DNA from 2 places in the Streptomyces sp. NPDC021100 genome. Region 1 is predicted to be linked to the other one. Evidence: riboswitches for the same ligand, from Rfam matches in the RefSeq annotation. Region 1 holds a riboswitch; the other holds the start of a gene.
The links. A riboswitch is a leader RNA that binds a small molecule or an ion and turns the genes downstream of it on or off. The one in region 1 is predicted to bind thiamine pyrophosphate.
Positions count from the first base shown of each region.

Region 2: another riboswitch for thiamine pyrophosphate. It lies ahead of thiO (glycine oxidase ThiO); the one in region 1 lies ahead of thiC (phosphomethylpyrimidine synthase ThiC).

Region 1 is NZ_JBIRQH010000003.1:363,342-371,134, forward strand. Features, by position in the region: gene ACH4PU_RS08335 (YibE/F family protein) at 56-1,549, opposite strand; TPP riboswitch at 1,611-1,745, shown strand; gene thiC (phosphomethylpyrimidine synthase ThiC) at 1,740-3,551, shown strand; gene ACH4PU_RS08345 (VWA domain-containing protein) at 3,656-4,978, shown strand; gene ACH4PU_RS08350 (hypothetical protein) at 4,992-5,873, opposite strand; gene ACH4PU_RS08355 (metallophosphoesterase) at 6,055-7,236, opposite strand; gene ACH4PU_RS08360 (LacI family DNA-binding transcriptional regulator) at 7,674-7,793, opposite strand, start outside.
Region 2 is NZ_JBIRQH010000015.1:64,748-72,540, forward strand. Features, by position in the region: gene ACH4PU_RS24730 (ABC transporter ATP-binding protein) at 1-914, shown strand, start outside; gene ACH4PU_RS24735 (hypothetical protein) at 922-1,410, opposite strand; gene thiE (thiamine phosphate synthase) at 1,482-2,159, opposite strand; gene ACH4PU_RS24745 (helix-turn-helix domain-containing protein) at 2,240-2,605, opposite strand; gene ACH4PU_RS24750 (NAD(P)/FAD-dependent oxidoreductase) at 2,749-4,011, opposite strand; TPP riboswitch at 4,155-4,267, shown strand; gene thiO (glycine oxidase ThiO) at 4,265-5,458, shown strand; gene thiS (sulfur carrier protein ThiS) at 5,455-5,676, shown strand; gene ACH4PU_RS24765 (thiazole synthase) at 5,678-6,481, shown strand; gene pknB (Stk1 family PASTA domain-containing Ser/Thr kinase) at 6,747-7,793, shown strand, end outside.

The DNA of each region.
Region 1 (7,793 bases):
CAAACACCTGCGAGCGGGCGCCCGCCGGCGCCCGTACCGCCCGGGCCCCGCCGCGCTAGCGCTTCGCCCGGCGGCGCCGGCCGCCACCGGACCGCGCACCGGTGCCGCCCCCGGGCCCGGTGTCCGCTCCCTCACCCTCAGTGTGCCGGTCGGCACTGACAACGAGCGCCGCCAGCAGTGTCGTCACCGGCACCGAGAGCACGAGCCCGATGCTGCCGACCAGCGTCCGTACGATCTCCTCCGCGACGATCTCGCTCGTGGCCACCGTTCCCACGCCGCTGTCGGCGATCGAGAACAACAGGAGCAACGGCAGTGACGCACCGGCGTACGCCATCACGAGCGTGTTGACGACAGAGGCGATATGGTCCCGCCCGATGCGCATCGCCGCACCGTACAATTTGCGCCAACTCGCCGAGGGATCCGCCTCCTTCAGCTCCCACACCGCCGAGGTCTGCGTGACCGTCACGTCGTCGAGGACGCCCAGCGAGCCGATGATGATCCCCGCCAGCAGCAGGCCCTGGGTCTCGATGCCCGGGAAGAGCCCGTGGACGAGTGCGGTCTGGTCGTCGGTGTTCCCCGTCAGCCGCGCCCAGTCGATGAACCACGACCCCAGCAGCCCGATGACCAGCAGCGAGGTGAGCGTCCCCAGGACCGCCACCGACGTGCGGGCGTTGAGGCCGTGGCACAGGTACAGCGCGATCAGCATGATCGCGCTGCCGCCGACCACCGCGACCAGCAGTGGGTCCGAACCCTGGAGCACCGCGGGGAGGATGAACAGCGTCAGCACGCCGAAGCTGATGACGAGGGCCACCAGTGCGAAGACGCCGCGCAGCCGTCCGATGGCCACCACCGCCACGGCGAACAGCCCGGCCAGCAGGCCGACCGGGAGGTCGCGGTCCACGTCCATGACCGAGTAGCGCAGGTTCTCGGGGGCCTTGGGGGCGTAGGCGAGGATGACCCGCTGCCCCACCGTGTACTGCCGGGACGCCCCGGGGTGCACGATCTCGGTGAACGTACGGCCCTTGTCGGGCCCCGAGGAGACTTCGATGACGGCCGACCGGCAAGGGCCTTCGGCCGGGGCCGGACCACCCGGCGCCCCTGCTCCCTGCGGCGGCGGAGCCTGACCGCCCCCCGGCGCCCCGGCGGCTCCCGCGCCCCCGGCGCACGCCACCTCCTCCTGTTTCACCACCCGCCCCGACTCCGTATGCCGGTCCAGCCCGAGCCCGCTGTGCGAGTGCGGCGGCGCGCCCCCCGGCCACAGCACCACCAGCCCCACCAGCACCGCCGCCGTGAACGGGATCAGCACCGCCGCGATCACCTTGCGCAGCCGGTGGGAGACGGGAGCGGCGGGGCCGTGGCTGTGACTGTGGCCATGATGGCCATGCCCGTGACCGTGCTGGCCATGACCGTGCCCCGCGTCCACCCCGAACCCGAACCCCTTCCGCCGCCTCCGCGCCCGTCCCCGCCCCCGCCCCCGCCCGCGACCATGGCCGGATCCATGCGGGGACGAGGGCGGCCGGGGCGGGGGAACGGCGTCGCTGGCGGTCATCGCCCGATCATCGCAAGCCCCTCTGGCACTCCGGCGCCGGAAGGCGCTAGCGTTGTGTCACCTTTGCAATCGCGGGAGCTCGGAGCACCGGGCTGAGAGGGCGCTGACCTCCGTACGAACGGTACGGAAGCCGCTGCGTCGACCGCTGAACCTGTTACCGGGTAATGCCGGCGTAGGGAGTTACGGTCATATGACCTCGCAGGACGCACGCACGTCTGCCGACCCGTCCACCACGCGACCGACGGCCGAGGCCACGGAACGCACCGGACAGATCGGACGGATCGGCTGGCACAAGGACTACGTCACCGGCTCCCGCCCCGACCTCCGGGTCCCGGTGCGCCGGGTGCACCTGACCAACGGACAGGACGTACAGCTGTACGACACCTCGGGCCCCTACACGGACCCGGACGTCACCACGGACGTCCGCCGGGGCCTGCCGCCGCTGCGCGAGAACTGGATCATCGGCCGCGGTGACACCGAGGAGTACGCGGGCCGCCCGATGCGCCCGGAGGACGACGGCATCAAGCACACGTCGCCGCGCGGCGGCCTGAAGAACCTCGACGCGGTCTTCCCCGGCCGCCCCCGCCAGCCCCGCAGGGGCCGGTCCGGCACCGCCGTGACGCAGCTCGCCTACGCGCGCCGCGGTGAGATCACCGAGGAGATGGAGTACGTCGCCCTCCGGGAGAACGTCTCCCCGGAGACCGTCCGCGAGGAGATCGCGGCCGGCCGGGCCGTCCTCCCGGCCAATGTGAACCACCCGGAGATCGAGCCGATGATCATCGGCAAGAAGTTCCTGGTCAAGGTGAACGCCAACATCGGCAACTCGGCCGTCACCTCCTCCATCGAGGAGGAGGTCGAGAAGATGACCTGGGCCACCCGCTGGGGCGCCGACACGGTGATGGACCTCTCCACCGGCCGCAACATCCACACCACCCGCGAGTGGGTGCTGCGCAACTCCCCCGTCCCCATCGGCACCGTGCCGCTCTACCAGGCGCTGGAGAAGGTGGACGGCAAGGCCGAGGAGCTCAGCTGGGAGATCTACAAGGACACGGTCATCGAGCAGGCCGAGCAGGGCGTGGACTACATGACCGTCCACGCCGGCGTACTCCTGCGCTACGTCCCGCTGACCGCGCGCCGGAAGACCGGCATCGTCTCCCGGGGCGGTTCGATCATGGCCGCCTGGTGCCTGGCGCACCACAAGGAATCGTTCCTCTACGAGAACTTCGAGGAGCTCTGCGAGATCCTCGCGGCCTACGACGTCACGTACTCCCTCGGTGACGGGCTCCGCCCGGGTTCGATCGCGGACGCGAACGACGAGGCGCAATTCGCCGAACTGCGCACGCTGGGCGAGCTCAATGCGATCGCGAAGCGGCACAACGTCCAGACGATGATCGAGGGCCCGGGCCATGTCCCGATGCACAAGATCAAGGAGAACATCGACCTCCAGCAGGAGATCTGCGAGGAGGCGCCGTTCTACACCCTCGGCCCCCTGACGACGGACGTCGCGCCCGCGTACGACCACATCACGTCGGGCATCGGCGCCGCGATGATCGCCTGGTGGGGCACGGCGATGCTCTGCTACGTCACCCCCAAGGAGCACCTGGGGCTGCCGGACCGCGACGACGTCAAGACCGGCGTCATCACGTACAAGATCGCCGCACACGCCGCCGACCTGGCCAAGGGCCACCCCGGCGCCCAGGAATGGGACGACGCGCTCTCCGACGCGCGGTTCGAGTTCCGCTGGGAGGACCAGTTCAACCTGGCCCTCGACCCGGACACCGCCCGCGCCTTCCACGACGAGACGCTGCCCGCCGAACCGGCGAAGACCGCGCACTTCTGCTCCATGTGCGGGCCCAAGTTCTGCTCGATGAAGATCTCTCAGGACATCCGCCGCGAGCACGGCGGTGACCTGGGCGCTACGGACATCGAGGCGGGGATGCGGGCCAAGTCGGAGGAGTTCGCCGCGTCCGGGAACAGGGTGTACCTTCCGCTCGCCGACTGACGGCGGGTGCGCCGGCCGGTGACGGGACCGGGGGAGCTCCGCTCGTGGGGCTGCCCCGGGCCGGCGGATTGTCCGGTTCCGTTGTTCGCCGTGAGACTGGCCGGATGAATGACATATCCCTGGGCAAGGGCGCCAACCGCGTGGTGCCCGTGACCGCTGTGCACGCCGTGCTCAGCTGGAAAGCCGTGCCGGGAGCGCCGGACGTCGATGCCACCGCCCTGCTCCTCACCGCCGGCGGAACGGTGCGCGGCGACGGCGACTTCGTCTTCTACAACCAGCCGCGGCACGCCTCGGGCGCCGTCGCGCACCGCGGAAAGCGGACGGAGGCGGAGGGGCTGGTCACCGATACCGTCCTGGTCGACCGGAGCGGTCTGGAGGCCGACGTCGAACGGGTCGTCCTCTGCGCCGCGGCGGACGGGGGGACGTTCGGCGAGGTGAGCGGGCTGACGCTGGAGCTGCTGGACGCCGTGACGGGTGCGGTGCTGGCCCGGTACGAGATGTCCGTCGGGCCGGAAACCGCGCTCGTGTGCGGGGAGTTGTATGTGCGGGACGGCCGCTGGAAGTTCCGTGCGGTCGGCCAGGGGTACGACACCGGGCTGGCCGGACTCGCCACCGACTTCGGCGTGGTGGTGGCGGGGGAAGCGGCGCCGGTGGCTCCCGTCGAGGAGTCTCTCCCCCTCGAACTGCGCGAACGGCTGGAGCTGCGCAAAGAACAGGTGTCCGTCAGCCTCAGGAAGCGGGGCGCCGACGGACTTCGGGCGCGCGTGATCCTGGTGCTCGACGCGTCCGGTTCGATGAGCGAGCTGTACGACGACGGTGTGGTCGCCGGTGTGGTGGAGCGGATGGCGGCCGTCGCCGCGCAGTTGGACGACGACGGCACGCTGGAGGCGTGGGTCTTCGCCGACCGCCCGGCCCGGCTGCCCGATCTGCGGCCGGCCGACCTGCCGGAGTGGATCTCCCTGCATGTGCGGCTCGACGACCCCTGGGAGCACGGGCTGGAGGAGCGCCGCGCCGGGCAGACCGACATGGGCCGCATCGGCTGGGGGAACAACGAGCCGAAAGTGATCGCCAAGGTCCGGAAGGACGTCCGGACGAACCCGTCCGCCGACCCGACCCTCGTCCTGTTCTTCTCCGACGGCGGTGTGTACGAGGACGAGCGGATCGAAGGGCAGCTCCGGGCCGCCGTGAAGGAGCCCGTCTTCTGGCAGTTCGTGGGGCTCGGGCGGGCCGACTACGGGGTGCTGGAACGGTTCGACACCCTGCCGGACCGTTCCCTCGACAACGTCGGGTTCTTCGCCGTGGACGACATCACCACCGTTTCCGACCAGGAGCTCTACGACCGGCTGCTGTCCCAGTTCCCCGCCTGGGTCGCCGCGGCCCGGCAGGCCGGTGTCCTCGGACCGGACGCCTCCCGTCCCGCGCCGTGAGCCGACACGGGCCTCACTCCCGGCCGTTGGGCTTCCCGAGCTCCGGACCGGTGTAGTCCGGGCTGGTGAAGCGGGGCCGGAGGTGGGGACCCGGCTGCTCCTCGTGGCTGGAGAAGCCCGGGCTGGAGAAGCCCAGCCGCGAGGTGCGGCCCCGCTCCTCCCGCGGTCCCGGCACGTACGAGGAGTCGGGCGCCACGGGTGCGTCGGCCAGGGCCTGGCGCAGGAAGGGCAGGAGGCCGCGGTGCAGCAGGGCTTCGTGCCAGGCGTCCCGGGCCCGGTCGGCGTCCAGTTCGAGCCGGGGGACACGGGAGGGGCCGGCGGCGGACTTCACGGTTCCGGGGGCGCCCGGACGTCCGTTGCGCAACGCCATGAGCAGCAGTGCGCCCATGGCGATCAGCGCGCCGGCGGCCGTGAGGCCGGCGAACCACCAGCCCGCCGTCACCATCGGCCGGGCCACCGAGCTCTCGGTCCCGATCACCTCGAGCACATAGCCGATGAGGAGGAACAGGAAGGCGGCTATCCCGGCGAGGACCGGTGCCAGGACGGTGAGCACCGCCCCCGCGCCCGCCCCGGAGGCGCCCGGGCCGTCGGAGCCGGTGCCCTCCTGCCGGCCGCGTCCGCGGGAACCGGCCGCGGCGGAACGGTGGTGCGTTCTGCGCAGTTCCTCGCGCGCCCTGACGTAATTCCGGTATTCCGGCAGCGCGCTCGCCGAAATGGCGGTCATGGCCCGGACGGCCGAAGTCCGCAGCTGTTCGGTGTCGAGTCGCCGTCCTTCCGCGGCGATCAGTGCGCTGATCTCCGGATCCCGGTCCGCCGAGCGCAGTGCCAGGTCCAGGACCCGCTCGAATTCCGGGCGGTCCTCGGCCAGCAGATGCGGAGCGCTGTTCATGTGCATCCCCCGATGCTCCGTAGGAAGCCCTTGGCGCCGACGGCGCCTGCATGGGGCGGAAACGGAGGAGAGCCTGCTACGGATAAGCCGATGGTAGAGCCGCACCGGCGCGGGGTGACAGTGCGTTTCGCGAATTCCCCCGCGGCGGTGGGAATCCCAACCTGCCCATGAACCGGTCGGATAATCCTCAGTCCGCGAGCGGCAGTTGCACCACCAGCAGCTTTCCGGCCATGGTGACGCCGCCGTCCATGGCGAGGGCCAGACCGTCCGCGTACAGGTGCGGGCCCTCCACGACGGGGGTGCTGTCCTCGCCGTCGGAGTCCTCGCCGGGCACGTCGCCGAGGAGGTACGGGATGGGGCTGTGGCCGTGCACCACGCGGCTGCCGCCGTAGGTCTCCAGCAGTTCGCGGGCGGCCGTGGAGCCGGCCTCGTCGCGGAAGGCGAAGCGCTTGGTGAACTTGCGGAACAGGTCCCAGCACTCGTCGGGGTCGTTGCGCTGGAGGGCCTCGGTCACCGCGTCGTTGACGGCCTCGATCGAGTCGCCGTACTCCAGGTAGGCGGTGGTGTCGGAGTGGACGAGCAGGTGGCCGTCCTCCTCCGCCATCGCGTCGAGCCGCGACATCCACTGGAGGTGGTGGTCCTCCAGCCGCTCCATGTCGGTGCGCTGGCCGCCGTTGAGCAGCCAGGCGGCCTGGAACGAGGCCGTTCCGGCGCCCGAGTTGACGGGGGTGTCGCCGAACCGCTTGGCGCCGATGAGCAGCAGCTCGTGGTTGCCCATGAGCGCCTTGCAGTAGCCGCCGGCCGCCGCGGCCTCGGCGGAGAGCCGCATGACCAGGTCGATGACGCCGACGCCGTCGGGGCCCCGGTCGGTGAAGTCGCCGAGGAACCACAGACGGGTGTTGCCGGCCGCCCAGTTGCCGTGCGCGTCGACGATGCCCTGGGCGGCGAGCGCCGCGTACAGCTCGTCCAGGTAGCCGTGGACGTCGCCGACGACGTACAGCGGGCCCGGGCCGCCCGGGACGGGGTGCTGCTGCGGGGCGGTGATCGGGGTGAGCTCGACGGTCGGGACGTCGTGGGGCGCCTCGCCGTACGGCCGGGGCTGCCGGGGCTCGATGACCGGCAGGTCGCGCGCGGTGGGCGTGTAGCCGTCGAGGAGCCCGGGGTCGTCCGTGGCCGGGTGGTGGCCTTGATCGTTTCCGAGGTGGTGCCCGTGGTCCTCCGCGGGGTGCTCCCCGAGGTGGTGCCCGTGGTCCTCCCCGAGGTGCGGAGGGGGCAGCGGATGGGTGTATCCGGGCAGGGCGTACCCCGGGTAGGGCGACATCGCCTCCGCGGTCCGTCCCGCAGGTCCCTGTCCGGCCCCCTGAGCCATCGACCCCTCCACCGTCGCGCCGCAGTGCACCTTGTGGACCCTGCCTGGTCATGGCGGCCCGTGGTGTCGTGCGCCCATCATAGGAATGACCGTCGCGGCTTGTGACGCACCAGGGGCCGTCAATCGGGGACGGAACCCGGGAGGGCCGGTGTTTTGCCGGGTATTGGCGGTTTTGCTCCCCCTTGTCGAGGTGCTCGTGTGTGGTGGCCCATAGGAGGAGTGCGGTTGACGGGGGGTGGGTGGGGGTCCCCGGTCCCGCCCCTTCACCGTTTCTTGCGGGGGCGAGCCCCCGCACCCCCGAAGCGTGCTGCACGCTCCCCAGAGGGGGTGCCCCCAGTCCTCAAACGCCGGACGGGCTGACAAGTCAGCCCGTCCGGCGTTTGAGGACTGGGGGCGAAGCCGCGATCACGGGGGTCTGGGGCGCAGCCCCAGGAAGATCAGCCCCCGCCCGGCCCCCGCGGCGCGCCCACCGTGCCGCGCGGCGGGCGGCGCTCCGACGAGGTCCGGATGATCAGCTCGGTGGATATGACCTGCTCCACCGGCCGCCCGTGGTCCAG
Region 2 (7,793 bases), on a different contig from region 1:
ATGCGGCGGGGCTGGTACAGCGGGGTGTGGGGGCGCTCGGGCGGGTGGAGGAGGCGCTCGCGCTTCCGGTGGAACCGGCGGGGGCGGAAGCGGTGGGTACGGAAGGAGCGGAAGGAGCGGAGGGGGAGGCGGCGGCCCCGGAACCGGCCCCACCCGTACTCTCCCCCGCCCCTTTTCCCCCACCCGTCCTGGCCCTGGAGGACGTCCGGTTCGGCTACCGCCCCGGCCGGCCGGTGCTGCGCGGGATCTCGCTGGAGGTGCCGCCGCACCGGCAGGTCGCGCTGGTGGGCAGGTCGGGGGCGGGGAAGAGCACGGTCTTCGCGCTGGCCGCCCGCTTCTACGAACCGGACGCCGGCCGGCTGCTGTTCGACGGCCGCCCGGCCACCCGGATGACCCGCGCCGAGTGCCGGGCGCGCATCGCCGTCGTCGACCAGAACACCCACGTCGTCCACGGCTCCCTGTGGGACAACATCACCTACGCGGCGCCGGGGGCGAGCCGGGCCGAGGTGCGGCGGGTGGTCGGACTCGCCCGGCTGGACGAGGTGGTGGACCGGCTGCCGGGCGGGCTCGACGGGCCGGTCGGCGAGCGGGGCGCCACGCTCTCGGGCGGCGAGCGCCAGCGGGTCGCCCTGGCCCGGGCGCTGCTCACGCGCCCCGCGCTGCTGTTGCTGGACGAGCCGACGTCCCAGCTCGACGCGGTCAACGAGCTGGCGCTGGGGCGGGTGATGCGCGAGATCACCGAGGAGTGCGCGCTGCTGGTGATCGCCCACCGGCTGTCCACCGTGCAGAACGCCGACCGCATCGTCGTCCTGCAGGAGGGCCGGGCCGTCGCCTCCGGCCGGCACGAGGACCTGCTGTCCGGCTGTGCCGCCTACCGCGAGCTGGCGGCGGCACAGATGCTGCGGACGGGCTGAGGCGGGGTCAGCCGCCGAGCTGGGGCAGGCCGGGCAGCTTGGCACCGCCGCTCTGCCGCGTGAAGGTCTCCTTCGGCCCGCCCTCCCAGAAGACGACCATGGAGGTGGCGTCGGACTTCTCGATGAGTCCCCTCGTGCGCTTGTCGCCGCCGTCCGAGCACTTGAGCGTGAGGGACTTCCCGCTGAGGGTGCCGGAGCAGGTGCGCTTGCCGCCGTCGGACGCCAGGGCCGCCTGCCCGGCGACGATCGTCAGGGCGACCGGTCCCTCGGCGGACTGCGCCAGGTAGGCGCCCCCGGGAGAGCCGATGAGCTTGTCCTCGGACCCATCGCCCTTCGCGCCCCCGCCGTCCTGGCCCGAAGCGGCGGACTGTCCCGCCGACTGCTCCGGCTTGGCGTCGGCCTTCTTGCCGTCCTTGTCGTCGCTCCCGCTGGAGCACCCCGTCATCAGCACAGCGGCGATGAGCGCCGCCCCCGTGATCTGTGCCGCCTTGCGCACTGCCCGTTCTCCTTCGTCGTGTTCCACGTCACACCGCCCATTGGACGCGAACACGACAACCTACCGGAGGATCAGTCGCGTTCCCGGATCCGGCGGGCCAGGCGGGCCGCGGCGGCACCGGGGTCGTCGGCCTCGGTGAGGGCGCGGACGACGACGACACGCCGGGCCCCGGCGTCCAGGACCTCGTCCAGGTTGCTCTCGTCGATGCCGCCGATGGCGAACCAGGGCCGCTCGGGCCGCAGCGCGGCGGTGTGCCGCACCAGGGACAGGCCGGGCGCGGAGCGGCCGGGCTTGGTGGGGGTGGGCCAGCAGGGGCCGGTGCAGAAGTAGTCCACGCCCGGTTCGCGCATCGCCGCCTCGGCCTCCGCCTCGCTGTGCGTGGAGCGGCCGATCAGCACGTCGTCGCCGAGGATGGCGCGCGCGGCGGGCACGGGAAGGTCGCCCTGGCCCAGGTGCAGGACGTCGGAGCGGATCGCGTGGGCCACGTCGGCGCGGTCGTTCACCGCGAGCAGCCGGCCGTGCCGGCGGGCGGCGTCGGCCAGGACGGCCAGGTGCTCCAGCTCCTCACCGGCCTCCATGCCCTTGTCACGGAGCTGCACGACGTCCACACCGCCGGCGAGGACCGCGTCCAGGAACTCCGGCAGGTCGCCCTGGCGCTTGCGGGCGTCGGTGCACAGGTACAGCCGGGCGCCGGTCAGAGCCGCACGGGCCGTCGGGGCGTACGGGAGCGTACGGGCGGTGGCGGACATCGGGTTGTTCCCCCCGGGGTCGGCGGTGCGCGGACGGGACGGGCCCGCCCGCGCACCGCGGGCTGTTCACTGCGGAACGGTCAGACGGCGAGCGCCTGGGCGCGCCGCTTCACCTCCGTGCCGCGATTCTCCCGCAGCGCCTGCGCGGGCGTGCCCGGCAGGGTGGGGTCCGGAGTGAACAGCCACTCCAGCATCTCCTCGTCGGTGAACCCGTCGTCCTTGAGCAGCGTCAAGGTCCCGGCCAGGCCCTTCACCACCTTGCCCTCGCCGATGAAGGCGGCGGGCACCTGGAGCACCCGGTTCTCCCCGCGGCGCACGGCGATCAGCTGGCCCTCCTTCACCAACTGCCGTACGCGCGTCACCTCCACGTCGAGCATCTCGGCGATGTCGGGGAGGGTGAGCCACTCGGAAACGAGGGCATCGGTCTTCGTGTCAATCTCGGTCACGGGACAAGCGTGCCATCCTGCGGGGGGAGTCGGTACCCGGGGACACCCGAGGGTGTGTCCCGCGGCAACGCGGCTTCGCCGCGACAAGGGGGTCCGGGGGCTTGCCCCCAGGAATCGGCGAAGGGGAGGGACCGGGGCACACCTCACCCCACCGCCGCCTTCAGCGGCACCGCCGGATCGGCCACCCGCCCCCGGTCCACCACCGCGCCCCGCTCGATCAGCTTCCGCCCCTGCGCCAGATCCCGCGGCCGCCCCACCGCCAGCACCGCCACCAGCACCCCGCCCCGCAGCCAGCACACGGTCCACGCCGCCCCCGCCGGATCCCCCCGCCACACCAGCTCGTCAGCGGCCGCGTGATGCCCCGCGTACTGCACGAACCGCCCGAACTGCTCGGACCAGAAGTACGGCACCGGGTCGTAGACCGGCCCCTCGGCCGGCCCGTGCACGATGTTCGCGGCGACGGTCTTCGGCCCCTGCAGGGCGTTGTCCCAGTGGTGGACGAGGAGCCGTTCGCCGTACCGCGCGGAGGGGAAGGAGGCGCAGTCCCCGACCGCGTACACGTCCGGGACGGACGTCCGCAGCCGGTCGTCGGTGACGACGGACCGGTCCGCCGCGAGCTCGACGCCCGAGCCGGCGAGCCAGCCGGTGGCGGGCCGCGCGCCGATGCCGACGACGACGGCGTCGGCGGTCAGCCGGGTGCCGTCGGCCAGCAGCACGGCGCCCGGCTCCAGGGCGGCCACCCGGGCGCCGGTGAGCAGCCGGGCGCCGCTCTGCTCGTACCAGCCGGCCATGTGCGCGGCGACCTCGGCGGGCAGCGCGCCGGCGAGCGGGCGGTCGGCGGCCTCGACGACGGTCACCCGGCAGCCGGCCTCGCGGGCGGCGGTGGCGAACTCGGCGCCGATCCAGCCGGCGCCGACGGCGACCACGTCGCCCTTCCGCTCCAGCAGTGGCCGCAGCCGCTCCGCGTCGTCCAGGGTGCGCAGCAGGTGGACGCCGTGCAGGTCCTCGGCGCCGGGCAGCCGGACCGGCTCGGCGCCGGTGGCCACCACCAGGACGTCGTACGGGACGGGCCCGCGCGGCGTGTCCACCTCGTGGTCGGCGGCGCGCAGCCCGGTGACCTCCAGGCCGAGTGCGAGCTCGATGTCCAGGGAGGCGAAGTCGACCTCGAACGCGGACCCGTCCGCCTTGCCGAGCAGCACCGACTTGGACAGCGGAGGCCGGTCGTAGGGCGGGTGGGGTTCGGCGCCCAGCAGGGTGATCGTGCCCTCCCAGCCCTGTTCGCGGAGGGCGACGGCGGTCTGCACGCCGGCCATGCCGGCGCCGGCGACGACGACGCGCCGCCGCGCCGTGCCTCCCGCCGGCTCGTCGGGGGCCGTACCACTGCGGGTGTTCGTCTGCTCACTCACCCGATCACTGTAGGCGGGCGGACGAGGTCCGCCGGAGCACCGTGCGGCGAGACCTCCGACACAACACCCCCGCGCCGCGCGCCCCCAGGGCGGTGCCCGCCGCCTTCCGCCGCGTTCGCGGCCCGTACTAGGGTGGCCGGTGCACAAGCACTCGCGGGAGCCCGGACGGACCGGGCTGAGAGGGAGGCTGGACGGCCTCCGACCGTACGAACCTGATCCGGGTCATGCCGGCGAAGGGAGGGGCTGGACGCCCATGCACGCGTCTCTGCGCACCGGACCGTACGACGTCCTGGTGGCCGGCGGCGGGATCATCGGCCTGGTGACCGCCTGGCGGGCCGCCCAGCGGGGCCTGCGGACCGCCGTCGCCGACCCGGCGCCCGGCGGCGGGGCCGCCCTGGTGGCCGCCGGGATGCTGGCCGCCGTCACCGAACTGCACTACGGCGAGCAGGCGCTGCTCGCCCTCAACCTGGCCTCGGCCCGCCGCTACCCCGCGTTCACGGCCGAGCTGGAGGAGGCGAGCGGCCGGGACACCGGCTACCGCGCCTGCGGCACCCTCGCCGTGGCCCTCGACGCCGACGACCGCGCCCACCTGCGCGAACTCGGCGCGTTCCAGCGGCGCTGCGGGCTGGAGGCGGAGTGGCTGACCGGCCGCGAGTGCCGCCGTCTGGAGCCGATGCTCGCCCCGGGCGTCCAGGGCGGCCTGCGGGTGGACGGCGACCACCAGACCGACCCCCGGCGGCTGGCCGCCGCCCTGCTGACCGCCTGCGAACGCGCCGGGGTGACCCTGCACCGCGCGGCCGTCACCCGGGTGCTGCTCGACGGCGACCGGGCCGCGGGCGCCGAACTCGCCGACGGACAGCGGATCGCCGCCGGCCAGACCGTCCTGGCGGCCGGCAGCCACAGCGGACGGATGGCCGGGCTGCCCGACGCCGTCCTGCCACCGGTCCGCCCGGTGAAGGGCCAGACCCTGCGGCTGCGCGTCCCCGAGGCGTACCGGCCGTTCCTCTCCCGCACCGTCCGGGCGGTCGTCCGCGGCAATCCCGTCTACCTGGTGCCCCGGGAGAACGGCGAGCTGGTGATCGGCGCGACCACCGAGGAGCTCGGCTGGGACACCACCGTCACCGCCGGCGGCGTCTACGAACTGCTGCGCGACGCGCACGAGCTGGTGCCCGGCCTCACCGAACTGCCGCTCGCCGAGACCTCCGCCGGGCTGCGCCCCGGTTCCCCCGACAACGCGCCCCTCCTCGGCCCGACCGACCTGCCGGGCCTGCACCTGGCCACCGGCCACCACCGCAACGGCGTCCTGCTGACCCCGCTCACCGGGGACGTCATGGCCGAGGTGCTCACCACCGGGCGGCTGCCCGAGGAGGCCCGCCCGTTCACCCCCCGCCGGTTCGCCGCACCCGGCGCCGCCCCTTCCGCCCTCGCCCAGGAGCCCTCCGCATGACCGACGTCCACACCATCCACGTCAACGGCGAGCGGCGCGCCGTCCCGCCCGGGACCACCCTCGCCGCCCTCGTCACCGGCCTCACCGGCCGCCCCGGCTCCCCGGGCGGCGTGGCCGCCGCCGTCAACGAGGCCGTCGTCCCGCGCGGCAGCTGGGCGGACACGCCCCTGCGCGACGGCGACCGCGTCGAGGTCCTCACCGCGGTGCAGGGAGGCTGACGTGGCGGACGACGTGCTCACCATCGCCGGCACCCCGTTCGCCTCCCGCCTGATCATGGGAACGGGCGGGGCGCCCAGCCTCGACGTCCTGGAACGGGCCCTGCTCGCCTCCGGCACCGAACTGACCACCGTCGCGATGCGCCGCCTCGACCCGGCGGTCCGCGGCTCGGTCCTCTCGGTCCTGGAGCGGCACGGCATCCGGGTGCTGCCCAACACCGCCGGCTGCTTCACCGCCGGCGAGGCCGTCCTCACCGCCCGGCTGGCCCGCGAGGCGCTGGGCACCGACTGGGTGAAGCTGGAGGTCATCGCCGACGAGCGCACCCTGCTCCCCGACCCGATCGAACTGCTCGACGCGGCGGAGATCCTCGTCGACGACGGCTTCACCGTCCTCCCCTACACCAACGACGACCCGGTCCTCGCCCGCCGCCTGGAAGACGTCGGCTGCGCCGCGATCATGCCCCTCGGCTCCCCCATCGGCTCCGGCCTCGGCATCCGCAACCCGCACAACTTCCAGCTCATCACCGAGCGGGCCAAGGTCCCCGTCATCCTGGACGCGGGCGCCGGCACGGCCTCGGACGCGGCCCTCGCCATGGAGCTGGGGTGCGCGGCCGTGATGCTCGCGTCGGCGGTGACGCGGGCCCAGGAGCCGGTGCTGATGGCGGAGGCGATGCGGCACGCGGTCGAGGCGGGGCGCCTCGCACACCGGGCGGGCCGCATCCCGCGCCGGCACTTCGCGGAGGCGTCGTCGCCGACGGCGGGCCTGGCGGTCCTGGATCCGGAGCGGCCGGCTTTCAGCGCGCGCTGAGGGGTGGTGCCCCGGTCCCGCCCTTTCACCGTTTCTTGCGGGGGCTCCGCCCCCGCACCCCCGAAGCGCGCTGCGCGCGCTGTCCTCAAACGCCGGACGGGCTGATTTCAGCCCGTCCGGCGTTTGAGGACGAGCGGCGAAGCCGCGATAAGGGGGTCTGGGGCGCAGCCCCAGGAACCGGCGAAGGGGCGGGACCGGGGCACACACCACCGTCCGGCCCCACAACCGCACAGCTCACCGCCGATCACTCGTAGACTCGTCAACCGTGGATACGACCCTGCCGGACCCCCTCGTCGACCAGCTGCTCGACGGCCGCTACCGCATTCAGGCGCGGGTAGCCGCAGGCGGCATGGCCACGGTGTACCGGGCGCTGGACACCCGGCTCGACCGGGTGCTCGCCGTGAAGGTGATGCACCCGGCCCTCGCCGCGGACAAGGTCTTCGTCGAACGCTTCATCCGGGAGGCCAAGTCCGCGGCCCGCCTGGACCACCCGAACGTGGTGAGCGTCTACGACCAGGGGACGGACGGCGGATACGTCTACCTCGCGATGGAGTACGTGGCCGGCTGCACCCTGCGGGACGTGCTGCGCGAGCGGGGCGCGCTCCAGCCGAGGGCGGCGCTGGACATCGTGGAACCGGTGCTGGCCGCGCTGGGCGCCGCCCACCGCGCGGGCCTGGTGCACCGGGACATGAAGCCGGAGAACGTGCTGATCGGCGACGACGGCCGGGTCAAGGTCGCCGACTTCGGCCTGGCGCGCACCGTGGGTACCAACAGCGCCACCAACACCGGCTCCATCCTGGGCACCGTCTCCTATCTGGCCCCCGAGCAGATCGAGCACGGCACGGCGGACACCCGCACCGACGTCTACGCCTGCGGCGTCGTCCTCTACGAGATGCTCACCGGCGTCAAGCCGCACAGCGGCGCCAGCCCGGCCCAGGTCCTCTACCAGCACCTGCACCGGGACGTGCCGCCCCCGTCGCAGGAGGTCCCGGGGCTGGCCCCGGAGCTGGACGACCTGGTGACGGTGGCCACAGCCCGCGATCCCGAGCTGCGCCCGTCGGACGCGGTCGGCATGCTGGGCCTGGTGCGGGCCGCCCGCGCCACGCTGACCCGCGAGCAGCTGGACGCCCGTCCGCCGCTGGCCGCGGGCCCGGCCGTGGCGGGCGACGACGAGGAGGCGACGAGCGTCCTGCCGCGCCCGGTCACCGCGCAGCCGCTGCCCCCGGCGGAGACCCCCGAGCCGGACCCGATGGACATGACGGCGCGGTTCGACGGCCCGCCCGAGCCCCCGCCGCCGCCCGCTCCCCCGGCC